One region of the Streptomyces sp. NPDC020996 genome, then DNA from elsewhere that is predicted to be linked to it. Evidence: predicted binding sites of a transcription regulator. Region 1 holds the regulator's gene; each other region holds the start of a gene.
What was found. The regulator HrcA, encoded in region 1, represses chaperone genes, less so after heat shock. The targets are predictions, from matches to a motif close to TTNGCACTCNGNNNNNCNGAGTGCNAA.
Positions count from the first base shown of each region.

Region 2: the regulator HrcA is predicted to act here: its motif matches at 1,506-1,532, upstream of groL (chaperonin GroEL).
Region 3: the regulator HrcA is predicted to act here: its motif matches at 2,225-2,251, upstream of groES (co-chaperone GroES).

Region 1 covers NZ_JBFADM010000007.1:96,502-103,693, reverse strand. The annotation lists gene AB0G63_RS07935 (PDZ domain-containing protein) at 1-230, opposite strand, end outside; gene AB0G63_RS07930 (hypothetical protein) at 306-851, opposite strand; gene AB0G63_RS07925 (VOC family protein) at 972-1,364, opposite strand; gene AB0G63_RS07920 (16S rRNA (uracil(1498)-N(3))-methyltransferase) at 1,409-2,167, opposite strand; gene AB0G63_RS07915 (nitronate monooxygenase) at 2,164-3,237, opposite strand; gene dnaJ (molecular chaperone DnaJ) at 3,316-4,452, opposite strand; gene hrcA (heat-inducible transcriptional repressor HrcA) at 4,453-5,469, opposite strand; gene AB0G63_RS07900 (MBL fold metallo-hydrolase) at 5,622-6,353, shown strand; gene AB0G63_RS07895 (DUF3097 domain-containing protein) at 6,385-7,191, shown strand; gene AB0G63_RS07890 (Uma2 family endonuclease) at 7,175-7,192, opposite strand, start outside.
Region 2 covers NZ_JBFADM010000004.1:175,019-182,210, reverse strand. The annotation lists gene thrC (threonine synthase) at 1-221, shown strand, start outside; gene AB0G63_RS04885 (MoaD/ThiS family protein) at 397-672, shown strand; gene AB0G63_RS04880 (cold-shock protein) at 1,114-1,317, shown strand; gene groL (chaperonin GroEL) at 1,696-3,318, shown strand; gene AB0G63_RS04870 (hypothetical protein) at 3,429-3,608, opposite strand; gene AB0G63_RS04865 (hypothetical protein) at 3,825-3,965, opposite strand; gene AB0G63_RS04860 (hypothetical protein) at 4,140-4,709, opposite strand; gene AB0G63_RS04855 (type I polyketide synthase) at 5,028-7,192, opposite strand, start outside.
Region 3 covers NZ_JBFADM010000015.1:83,606-90,797, forward strand. The annotation lists gene groL (chaperonin GroEL) at 28-1,653, opposite strand; gene groES (co-chaperone GroES) at 1,770-2,078, opposite strand; gene AB0G63_RS13720 (polysaccharide deacetylase family protein) at 2,391-3,098, opposite strand; partial or broken gene AB0G63_RS13725 (polysaccharide deacetylase family protein) at 3,684-3,797, opposite strand; gene AB0G63_RS13730 (polysaccharide deacetylase family protein) at 3,794-4,735, opposite strand; gene AB0G63_RS13735 (class I SAM-dependent methyltransferase) at 4,826-6,001, shown strand; gene AB0G63_RS13740 (RNA polymerase sigma factor) at 6,006-7,192, opposite strand, start outside.

The DNA of each region.
Region 1 (7,192 bases):
GCCGGCGCGACGTGCACCTCGGGGGCGCCGTCGCGGGTGGAGGTCCAGGCGACGGTCGTGCCGTCGGGCGAGATGCGCGGCTGGCCGACCGGCATGTTGTCGGCGCTGACCCGCCACGCCCGGCCGCCGCCGAGCGGGGCGAGCCACACGTCGTCCTCGGCGGTGAACGCGACCGAATCGCCGTGCAGATGGGGGTGGCGGAGATACGCGGGCGCTGCGGGCTGTGTCACCCGATCACTCTATGCAGCCGCGGCGCCGCGCGACAGGGGGCGTTGGATCACTCGCCGGCGCGCCCGGCCGGGCCGTCACTTGCCCTCGACCGGCCGGCACTGCGGGTCGCTCTCGCACCAGATGGTGCGGGTGACCGTGACGGTGGCGGCGGGCCCGGGCTGCCCGGCCGTCGGGTTGTTGCCGACGGGCGACGGGGTGGCGTCGCAGTTGCCGAGCCCGCTCACGTGGAACCGCACCTTGCCGCCCACCTTGGCGGTGAGGTCGCCGCGCACGCAGGCGCCGTTCACGGCGCGGGTGACGGTGCCGGTGACGGTGATCTTCCGGCCGTCCTTGGTCCGGCCCTGGCAGTCGACGTCGGCGACGCCGGTCTCGCTCGCCGTGGGCTTGGAACTCTTGGCGTCGTTGCCGTAGTTGGCGGTGCAGCTCAGCCACTGCACGTCGAGTTTCTGCCGCTCCAGCGCCTTGGTCGCCGTCTGGTCGGTGGTGTACGCGACCGCCGCGGAGCTCAGTCCGCCCGGATCGCAGGCCACGATCCCGCCGACGCCCGCCACCACGATCCCGGCCACGGCCGCCGCCCGCGACCCGCGTGGCCGGCGCCAGTTACGCCTCAACGCCCCCATGAAGGGCAGCCTGCCACCGACCAGGCCGGCGCGGTAGAGCGCATACGGCCACGAACGCGCCCCCGGGCGGCTCTTGCGGGGCGGTCGCGCGTCGTCCGCGACCGCCCTGAAGTACGGCCGTCAGGTGCGCAGCAGGAGCCACTCCTGAAGTTCCACCACGTTGCCCTCGGGGTCCTTGAGATGGGCCACGCGCATGCGGTCCGTCATGGCGGCCGGGCCGTGCAGCAGGGTCGCTCCGCGGCCGGTGATCTGTTCGCAGTAGGCGTTCAGGTCGTCGACGCGCAGCACCACCAGGGAGCGGTGTCCGTTCGCCGGTCCGCCCAGTTCGTCGAGGATCTCCGCCATCATCGCCCGGTCCTGCAGGGCGATGCCCGCGGAGCCGGCCGCCGGGCTGAACTTCTCGTACGGTCCCCGGGTCGCCCCCGACTGCGGCTTCAGCCCCAGGACTTCGGCGTAGAAGCGGTAGCAGGCGGGGAAGTCGCTGACGAGGAGCCGGACTTGGGCGAGTTCCACGGGGTCTCCCTGGGGCGTCAGGAGGGGGCGTTCAGGAGGGGCGGTCAGGACCAGCGGCCGGTGCGGCCTAGCAGCAGGGCGGTCGCCGCCGTGCCGGCGGTGGAGGTGCGCAGCACGCTGCGGCCCAGCCGGTACGCCTTCGCCCCCGCCTGCTCGAACAGCGCCAACTCCTCCGGGGAGACGCCCCCTTCGGGGCCGACGACCAGCACGATCTCGCCCTCGGCGGGGAGTTCGGCGGTGGCGAGCGGCTCGCTGGGGTAGGCGCGGTCCTCGTGCAGCACTGCGGCGAGGTCGGCCTTGGCGAGAAGTGCGGCAACCTGTTTGCTCGTCGCCGCGTCCGCGACCTCGGGGAAGCGGACCCGGCGGGACTGCTTGCCGGCCTCCCGGGCGGTCGCCCGCCACTTGGCGAGGGACTTCAGGCCCCGCTCGCCCTTCCACTGGGTGACGCAGCGGGAGGCCGTCCACGGCACGATCGCGTCGACGCCGGTCTCGGTCATCGTCTCCACGGCCAGCTCGCCCCGGTCGCCCTTGGGCAGGGCCTGCACGACGGTGATGCGGGGCTGCGCCGGGGGCTCCTCGCGGACGCTCCCGAGGTCCGTGACGACGAGGCGGTCCTTGCCCTCGGCGGCCTTGACGACGCCCTCCGTCCAGCGTCCGCGGCCGTCGGTCAGGACGACCTCCTCGCCGGGCCGCATCCGCTTCACGGAGACGGCGTGCCGTCCCTCCGGGCCGTCGAGGACGTACTCCCCGCCGCGGTGGTCCGGCAGGACCAGCGGATCGAGCACGAACACCGGGGCCGTCATCGCACACCGCCTTCCGACAGCGCCGCTCTCGCTTCCTCGAGTTCGGCGGCCAGCACCTCCACCAGCTGTCCCGCGGACAGCTCCCGGGCCATCCGGTGGCCCTGCCCGGCCCACAGCGCCATGCCCTGCGCGTCGCCGGCCTTCGCCGCCGCCTTCCGCAGCGGCGCGGTGAGGTGGTGGACGTCGGGATAGGCGGCGGGCGCGTACGGGCCGTGTTCCCGCAGGAAGCGGTTGACCAGGCCGCGGGCCGGGCGGCCGGAGAACGCGCGGGTCAGCTCGGTGCGGACGAACAGGGGGTTGGTCAGCGCCTGCTTGTGCACGGCGTTCGCCCCGGACTCCGGGGTGACCAGGAAGGCGGTGCCGAGCTGGGCGGCGCACGCGCCGGCGGCGAGGACGGCGGCGATCTGGCTGCCGCGCATGATGCCGCCGGCGGCGACGACCGGGATGCTCACGGTCTCGCGGATCTGGGCGACCAGGGACAGCAGGCCGATGCCGGCGCGGTCGTTCTCCGGGACGTCGCGGTGGGTGCCCTGGTGGCCGCCGGCCTCGACGCCCTGGGCTATGACCGCGTCGGCGCCGGCCCGCTGCACGGCGAGGGCCTCCTCCGCGGTGGTCGCGGTGGCCATGGTGAAGGTGCCGGCGCGGCGCAGGGAGTCGAGGACGTCGCGGGTGGGGACGCCGAAGTGGAAGGAGACCACCGGCACCGGGTTGTCGAGCAGCACGGCGAGCTTGGCGTCGTAGCCGTCGTCACGGCCGTTGTCGGGGTCGCCGAGCTCGGTGTCGTACCAGGAGGCCTCGCCGGCCAGCTGGTGGGCGTAGAGCTCCACCGTGGCGGGGTCGGAGTGGTCGGGCTGCGGCATGAAGAGGTTCACGCCGAAGGGCCGGTCGGTGATGCTCCGCAGCTGCTTGATCTCCTGGTACATGCCGTCGGCGGTCTTGTACCCGGCGGCGAGGAAGCCGAGCCCGCCGGCCGCGCAGACGGCGGCGGCGAGGTGGGGCACGGAGACGCCGCCCGCCATGGGGGCCTGCACGATCGGATGGGGGCAGAGATCGGTCAGTGCGGAGGACATGACCGCATGTTGTCACGTCCCGTGTACAAGTCCGAATCGGGACGGGCCCCTGGCCCGGGCCAGGGGCGTCCCGTGTGGTCAGCGCCCGTTGAAGGCGTCCTTGAGCCGGGAGAACAGGCCCTGCTGGCCCGGCTGGAACTGGCCCTGCGGGCGTTCCTCGCCGCGCAGCTTGGCGAGCTCGCGCAGCAGGCGTTCCTGCTCGACGTCGAGCTTGGTGGGGGTCTGCACCTCGACGTGGACGATGAGGTCGCCCCGGCCGCCGCCGCGCAGGTGGGTGACGCCCCGGCCGTGCAGCGGGATCGACTGGCCGGACTGGGTGCCCGGGCGGATGTCGACCTCTTCGAGGCCGTCGAGGGTCTCCAGCGGGACCTTGGTGCCGAGGGCGGCCGCGGTCATCGGGATGGTGACCGTGCAGTGCAGGTCGTCGCCGCGCCGCTGGAACATCGGGTGCGGCAGTTCGTGGATCTCGACGTACAGGTCGCCGGCCGGGCCGCCGCCGGGGCCGACCTCGCCCTCGCCCGCGAGCTGGATGCGGGTGCCGTTGTCGACGCCGGCCGGGATCTTGACGGTCAGCGTGCGGCGGGAGCGGATCCGGCCGTCGCCCGCGCACTCCGGGCAGGGGGTGGGCACGACCGTGCCGAAGCCCTGGCACTGCGGGCAGGGGCGCGAGGTCATGACCTGGCCCAGGAAGGACCGGGTGACCTGGGAGACCTCGCCGCGGCCGCGGCACATGTCGCAGGTCTGGGCGGAGGTGCCCGGCGCGGCGCCCTCACCGTTGCAGGTGGAGCAGACGATCGCCGTGTCGACCTGGATGTCCTTGGTGGTGCCGAAGGCCGCCTCGTCGAGGTCGATCTCCAGGCGGATCATCGCGTCCTGGCCGCGCCGGGTGCGCGAGCGCGGGCCGCGCTGGGACGCCGTGCCGAAGAAGGCGTCCATGATGTCCGAGAAGTTCCCGAAGCCGCCCGCGCCGAAGCCGCCCGCGCCGGCGCCGCCGGACTGCGAGAGCGGGTCGCCGCCGAGGTCGTAGACCTGCTTCTTCTGCGGGTCCGACAGCACCTCGTAGGCGGCGTTGATCTCCTTGAACCGCTCCTGGGTCTTCGGATCGGGGTTGACGTCCGGGTGCAGCTCGCGTGCGAGCCGCCGGAAGGCCTTCTTGATCTCTTCCTGCGACGCGTCGCGGCGCACGCCGAGAACGGCGTAGTAGTCCGTGGCCACTTACGACTCCGCCAGGATCTGTCCGACGTACCGTGCCACTGCGCGTACCGCTCCCATCGTTCCCGGGTAATCCATGCGGGTCGGTCCGACCACGCCGAGCTTGGCGACTGCCTCGCCGCCCGAACCGTAGCCGACCGAGACCACGGACGTGGAGTTGAGTCCTTCATAGGCGTTCTCGTGCCCGATGCGCACGGTCATGCCCGAATCGCCTGCCTCGCCGAGGAGTTTGAGGAGGACGACCTGCTCCTCCAGGGCCTCCAGGACGGGCCGGATGGTGAGGGGGAAGTCGTGTCCGAAGCGGGTCAGATTGGCGGTGCCGCCGATCATCAGCCGCTCCTCGTTCTCCTCGACGAGCGTCTCCAGGAGGGTGGACAGCACCGTCGAGACGGTGCCGCGGTCCTCGACGTCGAAGCCCTCGGGGAGGTCTTCCACCAGCCGCGGGACGTCCGCGAACCGGCGGCCCGCGACCCGGCTGTTCAGCCGCGCCCGCAGGTCCGCGAGGGACGCCTCGCCGAACGGCGCCGGGCAGTCGACCATGCGCTGCTCGACCCGGCCGGTGTCGGTGATCAGCACCAGCATCACGCGCGCGGGGGCGAGCGAGAGCAGTTCCACGTGCCGGACCGTGGACCGGGTGAGCGACGGGTACTGCACGACGGCGACCTGCCGGGTGAGCTGCGCGAGCAGCCGCACCGTGCGCGCCACGACGTCGTCGAGGTCGACGGCGCCGTCGAGGAAGTTCTGGATCGCGCGCCGCTCGGGGGCGCTCATCGGCTTGACGCCCGCGAGCTTGTCGACGAACAGCCGGTAGCCCTTGTCGGTGGGGATGCGCCCGGCGCTGGTGTGCGGCTGGGCGATGTACCCCTCGTCCTCCAGGGCCGCCATGTCGTTGCGCACGGTCGCCGGGGACACGCCGAGGTTGTGCCGCTCGGTCAGGGCCTTCGACCCGACCGGCTCCTCGGTGCCGACGTAGTCCTGGACGATGGCGCGCAATACCTGGAGCCGTCGTTCACTCAGCATGGCGCACACCTCCAGAAAGTCGTCCCCTGACGCCTTGCCTGGCACTCTGCGTGTCCGAGTGCCAGCGTTCCCCGGCCCAGTGTACGGCGGTGGGGTACTGACTGGGCAAGGTCGGTCCTGCCGGGGCGGGTCCGTACGGCTAGCGTCGCGGTATGACGGTGACTTGGGAAGAGCTCGGGTGGGAGCGGCTGGCGGCCGGGGTCGGGCGGTGCCGGCTTCCTGGCTGGGACTGCACGGCCGGGCTGGTCGTCGGGGCTGACACGGCGCTGGTGGTCGACGCGGGGTCGAGCCTGCCGGAGGGGGCGCGGCTGCGGGCGCAGGCGCAGCGGCTGGCCGGTCACCGTGTGACCCATCTCGCTCTCACCCACCCCCACTTCGACCATGTCTTCGGGACGGCGGCGTTCGCGGGCGCGGAGGTGTTCGGGGCGGTCGGCGCCGACGCGGTGTTCACCGGGCGGCACGGACGCGAGGAGCTGCGCGCGGACGCGGTGCGGTGCGGGCTGGACGCGCGGCTGGCCGAGGAGGCGGTGGACGCGCTCGCCGCGCCCCGCCATCACGTCAGCGGCGAGTGGACGCTCGACCTGGGCGGCGGCCGGCAGGTGCTGCTGGCGAACGTGGGCCCGGCGCACACCGCCCACGACCTGGTCGTGCTGGTCCCGGGCACGCCGGAGGTCGTCTTCTGCGGGGACCTGGTCGAGGAGTCGGGCGAGCCGCAGGCGGGCCCGGACGCCGTGCCGTCGCGATGGCCGGCCGCGCTGGACCGGCTGCTCGACCTCGGCGGCGAGGACGCGCTGTACGTGCCCGGTCACGGGGCGGTGGTCGACGCGGCGTTCGTCCGGGCGCAGCGGGACGCGCTGGCGGACCGTTTCGGCGTGTCGCGGTGATCGGCGGGACGGTTCTCCTATCGTCGTTCGAATGCGCCAGTACTCTCCGGACCTGACCCCTCCGTGGAAGAAGACCCAGCCCGCGCCGGAGGTCCCGGCGGAGCCGGGCCTGGTGGTCGAGGAGCCCGGGAGCGGCTTCTGCGGGGCGGTGATCCGCTGTGAGGCGGGCACGGTGACCCTGGAGGACCGCTTCGGCAAGCACCGGGTGTTCCCGCTGGAGCCGCGCGGGTTCCTGCTGGAGGGCCGCCCGGTGACCCTCGTCAAGCCGTCTTCCGGCCCGCTGCGGCCCACCCGTACGGCGTCCGGTTCCGTCGCCGTGCCCGGCGCACGCGCGCGCGTGGCCCGCGCCGGGCGCATCTACGTCGAGGGACGGCACGACGCGGAGCTGGTCGAGAAGGTGTGGGGCGACGACCTGCGCGTCGAGGGCGTGGTGGTGGAGTACCTGGAGGGCGTGGACGACCTGCCGTCGATCGTGGCCGGGTTCGCGCCGGGCCCGGACGCGCGGCTGGGCGTCCTGGTCGACCACCTGGTCCCCGGGTCGAAGGAGTGGCGGATCGCGCAGCAGGTGACCAGCGAGCACGCGCTGGTCGTCGGCCATCCGTACATCGACGTCTGGGAGGCGGTGAAGCCGTCCTCCCTGGGCATCGCGGGCTGGCCGCGCGTGCCGCACGGGCAGGACTGGAAGACGGGCGTGTGCCGGGCGCTGGGCTGGCCGTCGGACAACACGGGCGCCGTGTGGCAGGCGATCCTGGCGCGGGTGGAGTCCTACAAGGACCTGCAGCCGGAGCTGCTGGGGCGGGTGGAGGAGCTGATCGACTTCGTCACGGCTCAGCCGTGAG
Region 2 (7,192 bases), on a different contig from region 1:
TGCTCGCCCGGACCGAGGGCATCTTCGCCGAGACGGCGGGCGGCGTGACGGTCGGCGTGACGAAGAAGCTGATCGACAACGGCGTCCTCGACCCCACGAAGACCACCGTCGTCCTCAACACCGGCGACGGCCTGAAGACGCTGGACGCGGTGGCCGGCACCGGCCTCACCGCGACCATCCGCCCCAACCTTGAGTCGTTCCGAGAGGCCGGCCTCGCTTGACCTCCTCCTCGGTGTCCCGGGGAGTCCAGTGGTCACCCGCTGGGCTTCCTGCTTCCCGGCCGACCGCCCCCGGGCCGGACCCAAGCCGAGGTCTTACGCCGGCTCCACAGGCCGAAACCGCCGGCCCGGCGGCCGAAACGCAAAGTAGTCTTGTAGTCACTGGAGGTCAAACCGCATGAGCGTGACCGTTCGCATCCCCACCATCCTGCGCACCTACACCGGCGGTCAGGCCGAGGTCCCCGCCGAGGGCGCGACCCTCGCCGAGGTCATCGCGGATCTGGAGAAGAACCACACGGGCATCGCCGCCCGCGTCCTGGACGACCAGGGCAAGCTGCGCCGCTTCGTCAACGTCTACGTCAACGACGACGACGTCCGCTTCGAGCAGGGCCTGGAGACCGTCACCCCCGACGGGGCCGGCGTCTCCATCATCCCGGCCGTCGCGGGCGGCTGACCTGGCCGTTCGTTTACCGCCGGTAACGACGGTGACGCAGAGTTCTGACCGATTGCCCCCTCCGTGAGAGAAGCGGAGGGGGCAATTCTGTATGGTTGAGCGCGGTACAGTTGGGGAACCCACCCCCGGCTCCGCGCGCCGGACGCGATCAGTGCCCGCTCCGATGCGTCGAGAAATAGCCAAAGTGTGCGAGTCTTTTGCGCCATTCGCTCTTTATGTGCGGCCCGACTTGCCCTGAATTCGGGGGAATTCTTACTACATTCCGGACCCCTTCCGTCCGGAATTCTCGTCCGACTGACCTGTTGCAGACGGCAGTTGGGCAGATACATTCGGCCGCGGTCGACGCGTTCCGGCGCACGCCCCCAATCCGTGGGGGGTGAGGTCTGACCCGGATCCGCGAAGTGCGGGTCCGTGCAAGGGCCAGTAATAGGGGAGTTAGGCATGGCTCAGGGCACCGTCAAGTGGTTCAACGCGGAGAAGGGGTACGGCTTCATCGCGGTCGACGGTGGTGCGGATGTTTTCGTCCACTACAGCGCCATCCAGATGGACGGGTACCGCACCCTGGAAGAGGGCCAGCGGGTGGAGTTCGAGATCTCGCAGGGCCAGAAGGGCCCGCAGGCCGACATGGTGCGCGTCACCGCCTGATACGCGCGACCGACCGAACCGCAGCGACGTCTTCCGTCGAAGGGCCCGTACCTCCCGGGGTACGGGCCCTTCGTCCTGCCCGCACGCACGTTCGCGGGCGAGGAAGCCCCCGCCCGCAACGCGGGCGCGTCTTGCTCCCGCCCGTCACCCGACCGCCACCCCCCAACGAGCCCGCTCCGCGGGCGCGTCTTGCACTCGGAGGGGTCGAGTGCTAATCATTGGCGTTAGCACTCTGAAGGTGAGAGTGACAACGAAGGACCGGGTCGGTGAGGCCCGCAGGCCGGGTGGGGCAAGGAACCACGAGGCAGGCGAGCCGTCCGTCGCGGGCGCGGGCGCGGTCCGAAGGAATCACCCCCAGTCCTGGAGGGACCACTTCACATGGCCAAGATCATCGCGTTCGACGAGGAGGCGCGGCGCGGCCTCGAGCGCGGCATGAACCAGCTCGCGGACGCCGTGAAGGTGACGCTCGGCCCCAAGGGTCGCAACGTCGTCCTCGAGAAGAAGTGGGGCGCCCCCACGATCACCAACGATGGTGTCTCCATCGCCAAGGAGATCGAACTCGAGGACCCGTACGAGAAGATCGGCGCCGAGCTGGTCAAGGAAGTCGCCAAGAAGACGGACGACGTCGCCGGTGACGGTACGACCACGGCGACCGTGCTCGCCCAGGCGCTCGTGCGCGAGGGTCTGCGCAACGTAGCCGCCGGCGCCAACCCGATGGCACTCAAGCGCGGTATCGAGAAGGCCGTCGAGGCCGTCTCCGCCGCCCTGCTGGAGCAGGCCAAGGACGTGGAGACCAAGGAGCAGATCGCCTCCACGGCCTCCATCTCCGCCGCCGACACGCAGATCGGCGAGCTCATCGCCGAGGCGATGGACAAGGTCGGCAAGGAAGGCGTCATCACCGTCGAGGAGTCGCAGACCTTCGGTCTGGAGCTCGAGCTCACCGAGGGCATGCGCTTCGACAAGGGCTACATCTCGGCGTACTTCGCCACCGACATGGAGCGTATGGAGGCCGTCCTCGACGACCCGTACATCCTGATCGCCAACTCCAAGATCTCCTCGGTCAAGGACCTGCTCCCGCTGCTGGAGAAGGTCATGCAGTCGGGCAAGCCGCTGCTGATCATCGCCGAGGACGTCGAGGGCGAGGCCCTGTCGACCCTGGTCGTCAACAAGATCCGCGGCACCTTCAAGTCCGTCGCCGTCAAGGCCCCGGGCTTCGGCGACCGCCGCAAGGCCATGCTCGGCGACATCGCCATCCTCACGGGCGGCGAGGTCATCTCCGAGGAGGTCGGCCTCAAGCTGGAGAACGCGACCCTGGACCTCCTGGGCCGCGCCCGCAAGGTCGTCATCACCAAGGACGAGACCACCATCGTCGACGGCGCCGGCTCCGCCGACCAGGTCGCGGGCCGCGTGAACCAGATCCGCGCCGAGATCGAGAACAGCGACTCCGACTACGACCGCGAGAAGCTGCAGGAGCGCCTGGCCAAGCTGGCCGGCGGTGTCGCGGTCATCAAGGCCGGTGCCGCCACCGAGGTGGAGCTCAAGGAGCGCAAGCACCGCATCGAGGACGCCGTCCGCAACGCCAAGGCGGCCGTCGAGGAGGGCATCGTCGCCGGTGGTGGCGTGGCCCTGCTGCAGGCCTCCCAGGTCTTCGAGAAGCTGGAGCTCGAGGGTGACGAGGCGACCGGCGCCAACGCCGTGAAGCTGGCCCTGGAGGCCCCGCTGAAGCAGATCGCCGTCAACGGTGGTCTCGAGGGCGGCGTCGTCGTGGAGAAGGTGCGCAACCTGGCCGTCGGCCACGGTCTGAACGCCGCCACGGGCGAGTACGTCGACATGATCGCCGAGGGCATCATCGACCCGGCGAAGGTGACCCGCTCCGCCCTGCAGAACGCCGCCTCCATCGCCGCGCTGTTCCTCACCACCGAGGCCGTCATCGCCGACAAGCCGGAGAAGGCCGCCGCGCCCGCCGGCGGCGGCATGCCGGGCGGTGACATGGACTTCTGATCCGCCTCACGGATCGAGCTGTCCTTTCCGAGGGCGGCACCCCCTGCGCTCGCAGGGGGTGCCGCCCTCGGGCGTTGTCCGGGCTGTCGTGTCCGGGCCGTGCCGCCCGCCTACTTCTTGCGGCTCTTGCCGCCCCGGCGGTTCCTCGCGCCCCTGCCCGACCGGGCCGCGGACGCGGCCTCCGGCCGCCGGGCGGCGGCGGCCGGCTGAGGGACGGCCACGGCATGGCGGACCGAGAACTCGCGGTTGATCTCGGCCTGGCGGCGGACGGCGGCGGGCAGGTCGGGCATCGCCAGGAGCATGTCGCACGCCCGCAACGCCTGGGCGTGGTCACCCACCCAGTACGCGGCGATCGAGTACTCGAACAGCAGTCCCCAACGGTAGACCCAGGGCTTGACGAAGGGCAGGTCCTCCGGCTCCGGCCGGCCGACGACCGCGGCGAGGACCGCGTGGGCGGTGCGGTGACGGCCCTTCCGGCGCAGCCGGGAGGCGAGTTCGTAGCAGGCCTACAGGCGCTGCGGCCGGACCTCCCAGGCCCGGGAGAAGGCCTCGATCGCACCCGCCCAGTCGCCGGTCCGCTCGGCCCGCAGGATGCCGCTCTCCAGCAGCGAGCAGGCGTGGTGGACGCCGCAGACGGCACTGCCCACGACGACTCCTACGCCCCGCCGGCGAAAGTAGCGCGGCCCGGCGGCGGGCGGCATCCCCTGCTGCCGGGGCACAGGGGGTGCCGCCCCTCGGTGTGCGCCACAAGCGGATACGCGCCGAGGCGGGACCGCGGGCCCGCGGGCCCGTGGGCCCGGTAACGGCCGGGCGGACGGCGGCTACGGATTGCCCATCGGCTCGATGTCGACCCTGACCGGCGTGCCCCACACGCGGAGCACCTCGTAGTCGGTGAACTCGTGCACGAGCCGGTACGCCATGGCGGGGCGGGGGCCGCGCCGCTGGGCGGCGAGGTACAGCTCGGCCTCGCGCCGGTCCCGCCGGGGCGTCCCGCACAACTGCCACTCCTGCCCGTTCCACAGCTCCGGCAGCCACCGCTGCTGGGGCTGCGGGCGGTCGGCGCGCACGCCGTAGCGGGACGGGACGGGCTCGGCGGGGGCCTGCGGCACCGGCCCGCCGTTGTACTCGGCACGGCGAGCGGCCCGGCGCCGGGTCTCGCACAGCAGGCACAGGTCGGGGGCGCTCTCGTCGACCGGACCGGTGGGGTGCTCGGGGCAGCGGGTGCTGGGCGCGGCGCCGCTGACACTGTCCTCCAGCAGGTCGAGGGCCCGGCGCAGATCGGCCTTGACCTCGTGCAGCTTGGCGTCGGGGGTGTCGGCCCCGAGCGCTTCGCCGTGCTCCCCGAGCAGACGGAGCGCGCGACCGAGGGCGGTGAGCTGGGCGTGGTTCATGGGATCAGTCTGCGCCACGTCCCCGACCGGCCGAATGACGGCCGCTCAGGCGTTGTACTCGGCGTACCACCGCAGCGCGGGCCAGGTCTCGCTGCCGACGATGCCGTCGATGGCGATGGCGTAGCCGAACGCGTTGTTCATCAGGGTCTGGAATTTCTTGGCGGCGGCCCTGGCGTTGGTCCCGAAGACACCATCGCCGCCCCCGCGGCCTTCGCCGTGTCGCGGGCGGCGCGGTGGGATCACCGGCAGGCCCGGAGCCTATCCGTGGCTCCGGCGCCTGGCCCGTCGAGGACCAGGCGCCGGAACCGCACCGGCCGGTCAACGCGACGGGCTGTCGCCCAACGCGCCCGCGATGTGCTGAGCGAGCTTCCGGGGAGACGGTCCCTGCAGGATCTTGGCCACGGGGACGCTGACAGCCAGATCCGCGGCGATACGCGCCCGCAGTTCCACCGACATCAGCGAGTCCACCCCCAGACGCTTGATCGAGACGGCATCGTCCACCCTGTCCATGGTGAGCCCGAGGACGGAAGCGAGCTGTTCCTGGCAGTAGGCGGTGAGGAGCTTCTCCCGGACACCGGAGTCCGCCTGGAGGACCGCCTCCCGGTCCAGCCGCCCCGACTCCGCGTTCTGCTCGGCCGCGTCCTGTGCCTCCGCGGGTGAGCTGCCCGCTCCTCCGAACTGACGGAACGCGGAAGACTTGGCGCGGGACGGGAAGAACTTGGTCCACTGTTCGAGGTCCAGGGACATCACCGCCGCCTGAGGGGTCCACTCCCCGATGAGCCTGCCTAGCGCGTTGAGCGCCACGTCCGGGCTCATGGCCGCGAGGCCCCGGGACGCGAAGCGCTCGCTCGAAGCGGTGTCCCGCGCCGCGATTCCGATCTGGTCCCAGCGGCCCCAGTTGACGGTCAGCGCCGGCCGGCCGCGCAGACGCCGGTTCCAGGCGATCGCGTCCATGAAGGCGCTCGCCGCGGAGTAGTTGGCCTGCCCGGGGGACCCCATGAGCGAGGCCGCGGACGAGAAGAGGACGAAGAAGTCGATCGGGTCGTCGGCGGTGAGTTCGTCGAGGTTGCGGGTGCCGTCGATCCTCGGCGCCGAGGTGGCGGTCAGGCTCTCGCCGTCGAGCTGGGTGATGGTGCGGTCATCGAGCACCACGGCCGAGTTGATGACGCCGGCAAGCGGCGGCAGGTTCTGGCGCACCCAGTCGAGTACCTCGCTCAGCCTCGCGCGGTCGGAGATGTCGGCCCGCAGGGCGTGAACGCCTGCTCCCTTCGCGCGCAGCGCCTCCAGCTCCGGCAGCACGGCGTCGTCCGCGCCGTGGCGCCCGAGGAGCACGAGGTGCCGTGCCCCCTGCTCGGCCATCCACCGCGCGGCTCGCAGACCCACTCCGCCCAGGCCCCCGGCGACGAGATACGTCGAGTCGTCGCGGAAGAGGGGGCCGGGCTCGGACGGCGTGAGCGGGTGCGCCACAACCCGGTGTGCGAACCGGGAGGTGCCGCGCAGGACGACTTCGTCCTCCTCGACGTCCGCGCTGATCTCGTTCCACAGGCCCCGCAGGTCGGCGCCGCCCGGATCGGCCGGGAGATCGACGAGGGAACACCTGAGGTCCGGGAGTTCGTACATGGCCGTTCGCCCGAGCCCCCAGACGGCGGCCTGCTGGGGAGACGTCCATCGGTCACCCGGAACGACCGCATGAGCCCCGCGGGTGACGAGCCAGACCCTCGGAGAGGTGGTCAGCTGGGCTTCCGTCACCGCCTGGAGGACGGTCAGCGCCGTAGCGGTCTGGTCGAGGTCGCCCTGGGCATCCGTCGCCGGCGCAGCCAGATGCACGACACCGGCCCAGGACCCCTCCTTCAGGGCGATGAGCAACTGCTCGCGCAGGGACTGCCCGTCTGCCGCGAGAAGTTCGCATCCGCCGCTGCGTTCGCGCATGAGCCGGCACAGACCGGCGGCCTCCGGCGTCCCGTCACCGATGACGATCCAGCGCTGTGCCTTCGCACCACGGGGCTTGGGCAGCGGGGCCAGGCGCTCCCATCGGGAGACGTGGGCGAGGTCGCTCGCGCGACGCTCGGCCACCTCGGGAAGCTCGCGTTCCAGGCGCTGCACGCGCAGCCCCTCGACCTCCAGCAGGGTGACTTCCTCTTCACCGGCGAGCGTCAGGTCGGCGACGAGGAAGTCCACGTCGTCGTCGGCGGAGCGGCGCTCGGCATGAGCCCGCAGAGTGCCGCCGAGCGGGACCGGGGTGCGGTGAACGACACGGTCGATGGATGTCGGCAGGTAGCTGTCATCACCCGTCCGGGACGGCAGCATCGGCATCATCGTCTGGAAGAAGCTGTCCGCGAGAGCGGGATGCACCCGGTAGTGGGGGGTGCGGTATTCGCCGGACACAGTGGTGTCCAGTTGCGTCGCGACGTGCGACGGGGCCTGCCGCACGGAGCTGATCGCCCTGAACGGCCCGTCATGCTCGACACCCCGCCGGCGCATCG
Region 3 (7,192 bases), on a different contig from region 1:
AGCAGGGCCTTCTTGTGAGCATGCGGCTCAGTGGCTGTGGCCGTGGCTGTGGCCCGCGGCGGCCGGCTCTTCCTCTTCCTTCTTCTCGACGACCAGGGTCTCGGTCGTCAGCAGGAGGGAGGCGATGGAGGCGGCGTTCTCCAGGGCGGAGCGGGTGACCTTCACCGGGTCGATGACGCCGGCCTTGACCAGGTCGCCGTACTCGCCGGTGGCGGCGTTGTAGCCGTTGCCCTTCTCCAGCTCCTTGACCTTGGAGACGATCACGTAGCCCTCGAGGCCAGCGTTCTCCGCGATCCAGCGCAGCGGCTCGACCACGGCGCGCGCGACGACGGAGACGCCGGTGGCCTCGTCGCCGGTCTTGTCGAGGTTGCCCTCGAGGACCTTGGCGGCGTGGACCAGCGCGGAGCCACCACCGGAGACGATGCCCTCCTCGACCGCGGCGCGGGTCGCGGAGATGGCGTCCTCCAGACGGTGCTTCTTCTCCTTCAGCTCCACCTCGGTGGCGGCGCCGACCTTGATCACGCACACGCCGCCGGCCAGCTTGGCGAGGCGCTCCTGGAGCTTCTCGCGGTCCCAGTCGGAGTCGGTGGTCTCGATCTCGGCCTTGATCTGGGCGACGCGGCCGTGGACGTCCTCGGACTTGCCGGCGCCGTCGACGATCGTGGTGTCGTCCTTGGTGACCGTCACGCGGCGGGCGGAGCCCAGCACGTCCAGGCCGACCTGGTCGAGCTTGAGGCCGACCTCCTCGGAGACGACCGTGGCGCCGGTGAGGATCGCCATGTCCTGCAGCATCGCCTTGCGGCGGTCGCCGAAGCCGGGGGCCTTGACCGCGACCGCGTTGAAGGTGCCACGGATCTTGTTGACCACCAGGGTCGACAGGGCCTCGCCCTCGACGTCCTCGGCGATGATCAGCAGCGGCTTGGAGGAGTTGGCCTGGATGACCTTCTCCAGCAGCGGCAGCAGGTCGGCGATCGCGGAGATCTTGCCCTGCGTGATCAGGATGTAGGGGTCGTCGAGGACGGCCTCCATGCGCTCCTGGTCGGTGACGAAGTACGGCGACAGGTAGCCCTTGTCGAAGGCCATGCCCTCGGTGAAGTCCAGCTCCAGACCGAAGGTGTTGGACTCCTCGACGGTGATGACGCCGTCCTTGCCGACCTTGTCCATCGCCTCGGCGATGAGCTCGCCGACCTGCTGGTCCTGGGCGGACAGCGCGGCGACGGCGGCGATGTCGGACTTCTCCGCGATCGGGCGGGCCGAGGACAGGAGGTCCTCGGAGACGGCGGCGACGGCAGCGTCGATGCCCTTCTTCAGGGCGGCGGGGGAGGCGCCGGCGGCGACGTTCTTCAGACCCTCGCGGACCAGGGCCTGGGCCAGCACGGTGGCGGTGGTGGTGCCGTCACCCGCGATGTCGTTGGTCTTGGTCGCCACCTCCTTCACCAGCTGGGCGCCGAGGTTCTCGTACGGGTCCTCGACCTCGACCTCGCGGGCGATGGTGACACCGTCGTTGGTGATGGTGGGAGCGCCGAACTTCTTGTCGATGACGACGTTGCGGCCCTTGGGGCCGATCGTCACCTTGACCGTGTCGGCAAGCTTGTTGACGCCGCGCTCGAGGGCGCGACGGGCGTCCTCGTCGAACTTCAGGATCTTCGCCATGACAGCGTGAGCCCTCTCGGAAATCTAGGTGAAAGAAACTGCGCCCCGGGCGCCCGGCTTCTTGTGTGATCGCGGGGGCCAGGGGCGCAGCTAAGAGCGGAATGCTCGAGGTGGGACTACTTCTCGATGATCGCGAGGACGTCGCGAGCCGAGAGGACGAGGTACTCCTCGCCGTTGTACTTCACCTCGGTGCCGCCGTACTTGCTGTACAGCACGATGTCGCCGGTCTTGACGTCGAGCGGGAGACGCTCGCCGTTCTCGAAGCGGCCCGGGCCCACGGCCAGGACGACGCCCTCCTGGGGCTTCTCCTTGGCGGTGTCCGGAATGACCAGGCCAGAGGCCGTGGTCTGCTCGGCGTCCAGCGGCTGGACCACGATGCGGTCCTCGAGCGGCTTGATGGCAACCTTGGAGCTGGCGGTCGTCACGATCCGACCTCCCCCTTCGGAGATCTCACGGGGTTAACTGTCTGAGGTGGCGACCAGGTCGATCCGTCGTCGCGGGTGCCGGACCTGCCCGTCGCGTTGTTGGCACTCTCCAGGGGGGAGTGCCAGACCCGAGACTATGACCGCGATTAGCACTCGGTCAAGCGGAGTGCCAATCCCGGCGGCGCGTCGGCCGGGGCTCCGTGCCGTACGGGGGGCTGCGCGGGGTCACGCGGGGGCTGCGCAGGGCCCGTACGGCGGACCGGGGGCGGCCGACCCGACCGGCCGGTGGGCGTGACCCGGGCGGGGCCGGCGTCAGACGTAGTCCTCCAGGCGGGCCACCCTCAGCCCCCGGCCGCGTGCCTCCCGCAGCAGCCGCGCCGTCCGCTCCCCGACCGTCGGTCCCGTGCCCTCGCCCGCGGCCACGGCCACGACGTCGCCGGGGCCGAGGCGGTGCTCGGCGCCCGCGTACGTCAGTTCGCCGTCCGCCGTCATCGCCGCCCGCCACAGCACGACCGCCGAGATGCCGCAGTCCGCCGCGGCGCGCAGGGTCGTCGTGTCGTACGTGCCGTAGGGCGGGCGGAGGAGGCGGGGGCGGACGCCGAAGCGGGCGGTGAGCTTGTCCTGCTGGCCGCAGATCTCGGCGCGCTGGCCGGCGTAGGGCAGGCCGCGCAGGGCGAGGTGGTCGAGGGTGTGGTTCTGCAGACTCACGCCGACCGACCGCAGACGCGCGAGGTGGGCGTAGCCCGGGCCGGCGACCCGGTCGGTGAGGAAGATGCTGACCGGCAGGCGCAGCGCGCGGACCGTCTCGGCGAAGCGGGGGTCCGTCTCCGCGCCGTCGTCGTAGGTGAGGAAGACGACCTTGTCGCGGGTGGGGACGCGGGAGACCACGCGCGGCAGGCCCCGGTCCGCCGCGGGGGCGGCCGGAACCCGGGACGGGTTCGGGACCGCGTGGCCCCGGCGGCGGGGCGACGGCCGACCGGGCGCGGGATCGCTGCCGCGAGACGACGGCCAACCAGGCACGGGATCACTGCCGCGAGACGACGGCCGACCAGGCTCGGGATCACTGCCGCGAGACGACGGCCGACCAGGCTCGGGATCACTGCCGCTGGGCGACCGCCGACCAGGCTCGGGATCACTGCCGCTGGGCGACCGCCGACCGGGGGCGAGGTCCCGGCCGCGAGACGACGGCTGGGCGGCGACGAGGTCGCGGCCGCAGGACGACGGCTGCCCGGCGACCGGAAGACCGGCGGCCGGAAGACCGGCGGCCGGATGCCCGCCGTCGTATGGCGGCCGCCCGGCAGCCCTGTCTCCGGTGCCGACGGGTCGGCGCCCGGCACCCTCGTCCCCCGCGCCACGCGGCCACTGCCCGGCAACCCCGCCCCCCGCGCCACGCGGCCACTGCCCGGCAACCCCGCCCCCGGCACCGCACGGCCGGTGCCGGGCACCCCTGCCCCCCGTACCGCGCGCCCGCTGCCCGGCGACCCCGTCCCCGTCCCCGCCGTGCGCCCGGTGCCTGACGGACATGTCCCCCGTGCCGTGCGGCGGCCGGCCGGCGGTCGCCGTGCCGTGCGGCGGTTGCCCCGCGGTCGCCGTGGCGTGCGGGCGCATCCGGCGGGTCGCCTTCTCGCCGAGCCGTTGGATGGGGTCGACGGACGGGGCGCAGCCGGTGAGCAGGACGGTGGCCGCCAGCGCCGCGGCCGCCAGGCGGCGCCGCCTCACAGGTAGTCCTCCAGCCGGGCCACCGCGTATCCCTGGGCGGTGACCTTGTCCAGGAAGCGGCGGAGCATGTCGGGCATGGTGCCCTTCCACTGCCCGCGGCCCCGGAAGTGGGTCAGGACGATGTCGCCGGGGTGCAGCGAGCGGTCGTCGCGGTACTCCCAGTGGTCGACGAAGACCTCCTCGTCCCAGATGGGCGCGTACCGGATGCCGCAGGTCTTGGCGGCGCGCAGGGTGTCCTGGTTGTAGCTGCCGTAGGGCGGGCGGAAGAGGCGGGGGCGGACGCCGTAATGCTCCTCGATCACGTCCTGCATGCCGCAGATCTCGCGCTTCTGCTCGTTGTAGGACAGGCCGCGGAGGTAGGGGTGGTTCAGGGTGTGGTTGTTCAGTGTCACCCCGTCCTGCCGCATCTTCCCGAAGTAGCCGTAGTCGTTCCGGATCAGGAAGTCGCTGAGGAAGGCGGAGTACGGGATCTTCAGCTCGCGCGTCATCCGCAGGAAGGCCGGGTCCTTCTCGGCGCCGTCGTCGATGGTGAGGAAGACGACCTTCTGCTCGGTGGGGACGGTGGTGAAGACCGGGGGCAGGTCCAGTTCGCGCTGACCGTCGACCTCGAAGCCCTTGCGGGCGGTGATCAGCGGCTTCTTCGCGGGCGGCGGCGGGGCGGTCAGCGGCACCTTCGCCAGGCCCCAGCGTCTGGCCGCCGCGGCCCGGGCGACGTAGGCGGCGCGCAGCCGCGCGGCGTACGCCTCCAGGGCGCGGGCCGGGGCCGCCTTCAGGGGCGGCTGGCCGGCGGCCGGGGTCACCTCGGCCGAATCCACCTCGGAGGCGTCGCCCTGCGCACAGCCGGAGGCGATGGCGGCCGCGGCGAGCAGGGCGGCCCCGCAGCGGAACCGCACCCCGAACGATGCCCTGTTTTTATCGTTTTGTCGTACTGCTCGCATGATGCCGGATCCTCGCAGCCCCCGTCCCGTGTCCCGGCCCGACACCGCGGCCGGCGGCACACCATCCACCGACTGGCCCACAATGAGCCGGTGAACGACCTCGCCTGCCTCCTCACCCCCGAAGGCCGCGCCCTCCTCGAAGAGGTGCGCGACACCGCCCCGGCCGACGAACTCGCCGTCGCCACCCGGCTGCGCCGCGACCACCCCGCCGAGCTGGTGTCGGCGGCGCTCGGGCAGGCGCGGCTGCGGCAGCGGGCGGCGGCGAAGTTCGGGGCGGCGGACGCGCGGCGGATGTTCTTCACGCCGAACGGGGTCGAGCAGTCGACCCGGGCGAGCGTCGCGGCGTACCGGGCCGGGCGACTGCGGGAACTGGGCGTGACCTCGGTGGCCGACCTGTGCTGCGGGATCGGCGGGGACGCGGTCGCGCTGGCGCGGGCCGGCATCAGGGTGCTCGCCGTGGACCGCGACCCGGTGACGGCGGCGGCGGCGCGCGCGAACGCCGACGCGCTCGGGCTCGCGGAGCTGATCGAGGTGCGCCAGGCCGACGTGACCGAGGTGGACACGGCCGGCTGGGACGCCGTGTTCGTCGACCCCGCCCGGCGCGGCGGACGCGGCCGCGTCTTCGACCCGGAGGCCTACTCGCCCCCGCTGTCGTGGGCGGTCGGCGCGGCCCGCACGGCGCCGCACGCCGCCCTCAAGGTCGCACCCGGCATCCCGCACGAGGCGGTGCCCGCCGACGCCGAGGCCGAGTGGATCTCCGACGGCGGGGACGTGAAGGAGGCCGTGCTGTGGTTCGGGACCGAGCCGGGCGCGGTGCGGGCGACGCTGCTGCCGGGCCCGCGCACGCTGCACGGCAGGGGCCTGCCCGATCCCCCGGTCCGCGCCGTCGGCCGGTACCTGTACGAGCCCGACGGGGCCGTCATCCGCGCCCACCTGGTCGCCGAGGTGGCCGAGGAACTGGACGGCGGCCTGATCGACCCGACCATCGCCTACGTCACCGCCGACCGCCTGCGGCCCACGCCGTACGCCGTGCCGTACGAGATCACCGACCGACTGCCCTTCAACGTGAAGAAGCTGAAGGCGCTGCTGCGGGAGCGGGAGGTCGGGACGCTGACCGTGAAGAAGCGCGGGTCGGCGGTGGAGCCGGAGGAGTTGCGCAGGAAGGTCAAGCCGCAGGGGCCGAACGCGGCGACCGTGTTCCTGACCCGGGTCGCGGGGGCGCCGACGATGCTGGTCGGGGCGCCCGCGCGGCCGGAAACGCGGTAGGACCTCAGACGCCGGGGAGGGACCGGAGCCGGTCCAGCAGCAGCTGCCGCTCGCGGGCGTTGCGCGTCAGCCCGGCCGCCCGCGCCAGTTCCTCGCCCGCCTCCGCCGTGCGTCCCAGGCGGGCCAGCAGGTCACCGCGGACGCTGGGCAGCAGGTGGTAGTCGCGCAGGGCGGGCGCGGCGGCGAGAGCGTCGACGATCTCCAGCGCCTTCGCCGGGCCCTCGGCCATGGACACGGCCACCGCGCGGTTGAGCTCGACGACCGGGGACGGGGCGCGGGCGGCCAGCAGCCCGTACAGGGTGGCGATGCTCGCCCAGTCGGTCTCCTCGTAGGAGTGGGCGTGCGCGTGGCAGGCGGCGATGGCGGCCTGGAGGGCGTAGGGGCCCGGGGCGCCGGACGGGGAGGCGGCCCCGGCGCGGTCGAGGGCGGCGATGCCGCGGGCGATGAGCATGCGGTTCCAGCGGCGGCGGTTCTGGTCCTTCAGCAGCACGGGTTCGCCGTCCGGGCCGGTGCGGGCGGCCGTGCGGGACGCCTGGAACTCCAGCAGCGCGGTCAGGCCGTGCACCTCGGGCTCCCCGGGCATCAGCTGCGACAGCACGCGGGCCAGCCGCAGCGCGTCCTCGCACAGGGCGGGGCGCAGCCAGTCGTCGCCGGCCGTGGCGGCGTACCCCTCGTTGAAGACGAGGTAGACGACGTCGAGGACCGACCCGAGCCGGGCCGCGCGCTCCGGCCCGTACGGCACCTCGAAGGCGACGTTCTTGGCGGCCAGCGTCCGCTTGGCGCGCACGATGCGCTGGGCGATCGTCGGCTCGGGGGTGAGGAACGCGCGGGCGATCTCGGCCGTGGTCAGGCCGCCGAGCAGGCGCAGGGTCAGCGCGATGCGGGCTTCGGCGGACAGCACCGGGTGACAGGCGGTGAACACCAGCCGCAGCAGGTCGTCGTCGATGTCGTCGGGGTCGGCGGGCTCCTCGAACGGCGCCGTCGTCTCCAGGTCCCGCCCGATCTCGCGCAGCTTGCGGGCGTAGGTCTCCCGGCGCCGGACCAGGTCCACGGCGCGGTGCCGGGCGGTGGTCATGAGCCAGGCGCCCGGGTTGTCGGGCACCCCGTCCCGCGGCCACTGCTCCAGCGCGGCGACCAGCGCGTCCTGCGCGAGTTCCTCGGCGATGCCGACGTCGCGGACGATGCGGGCGA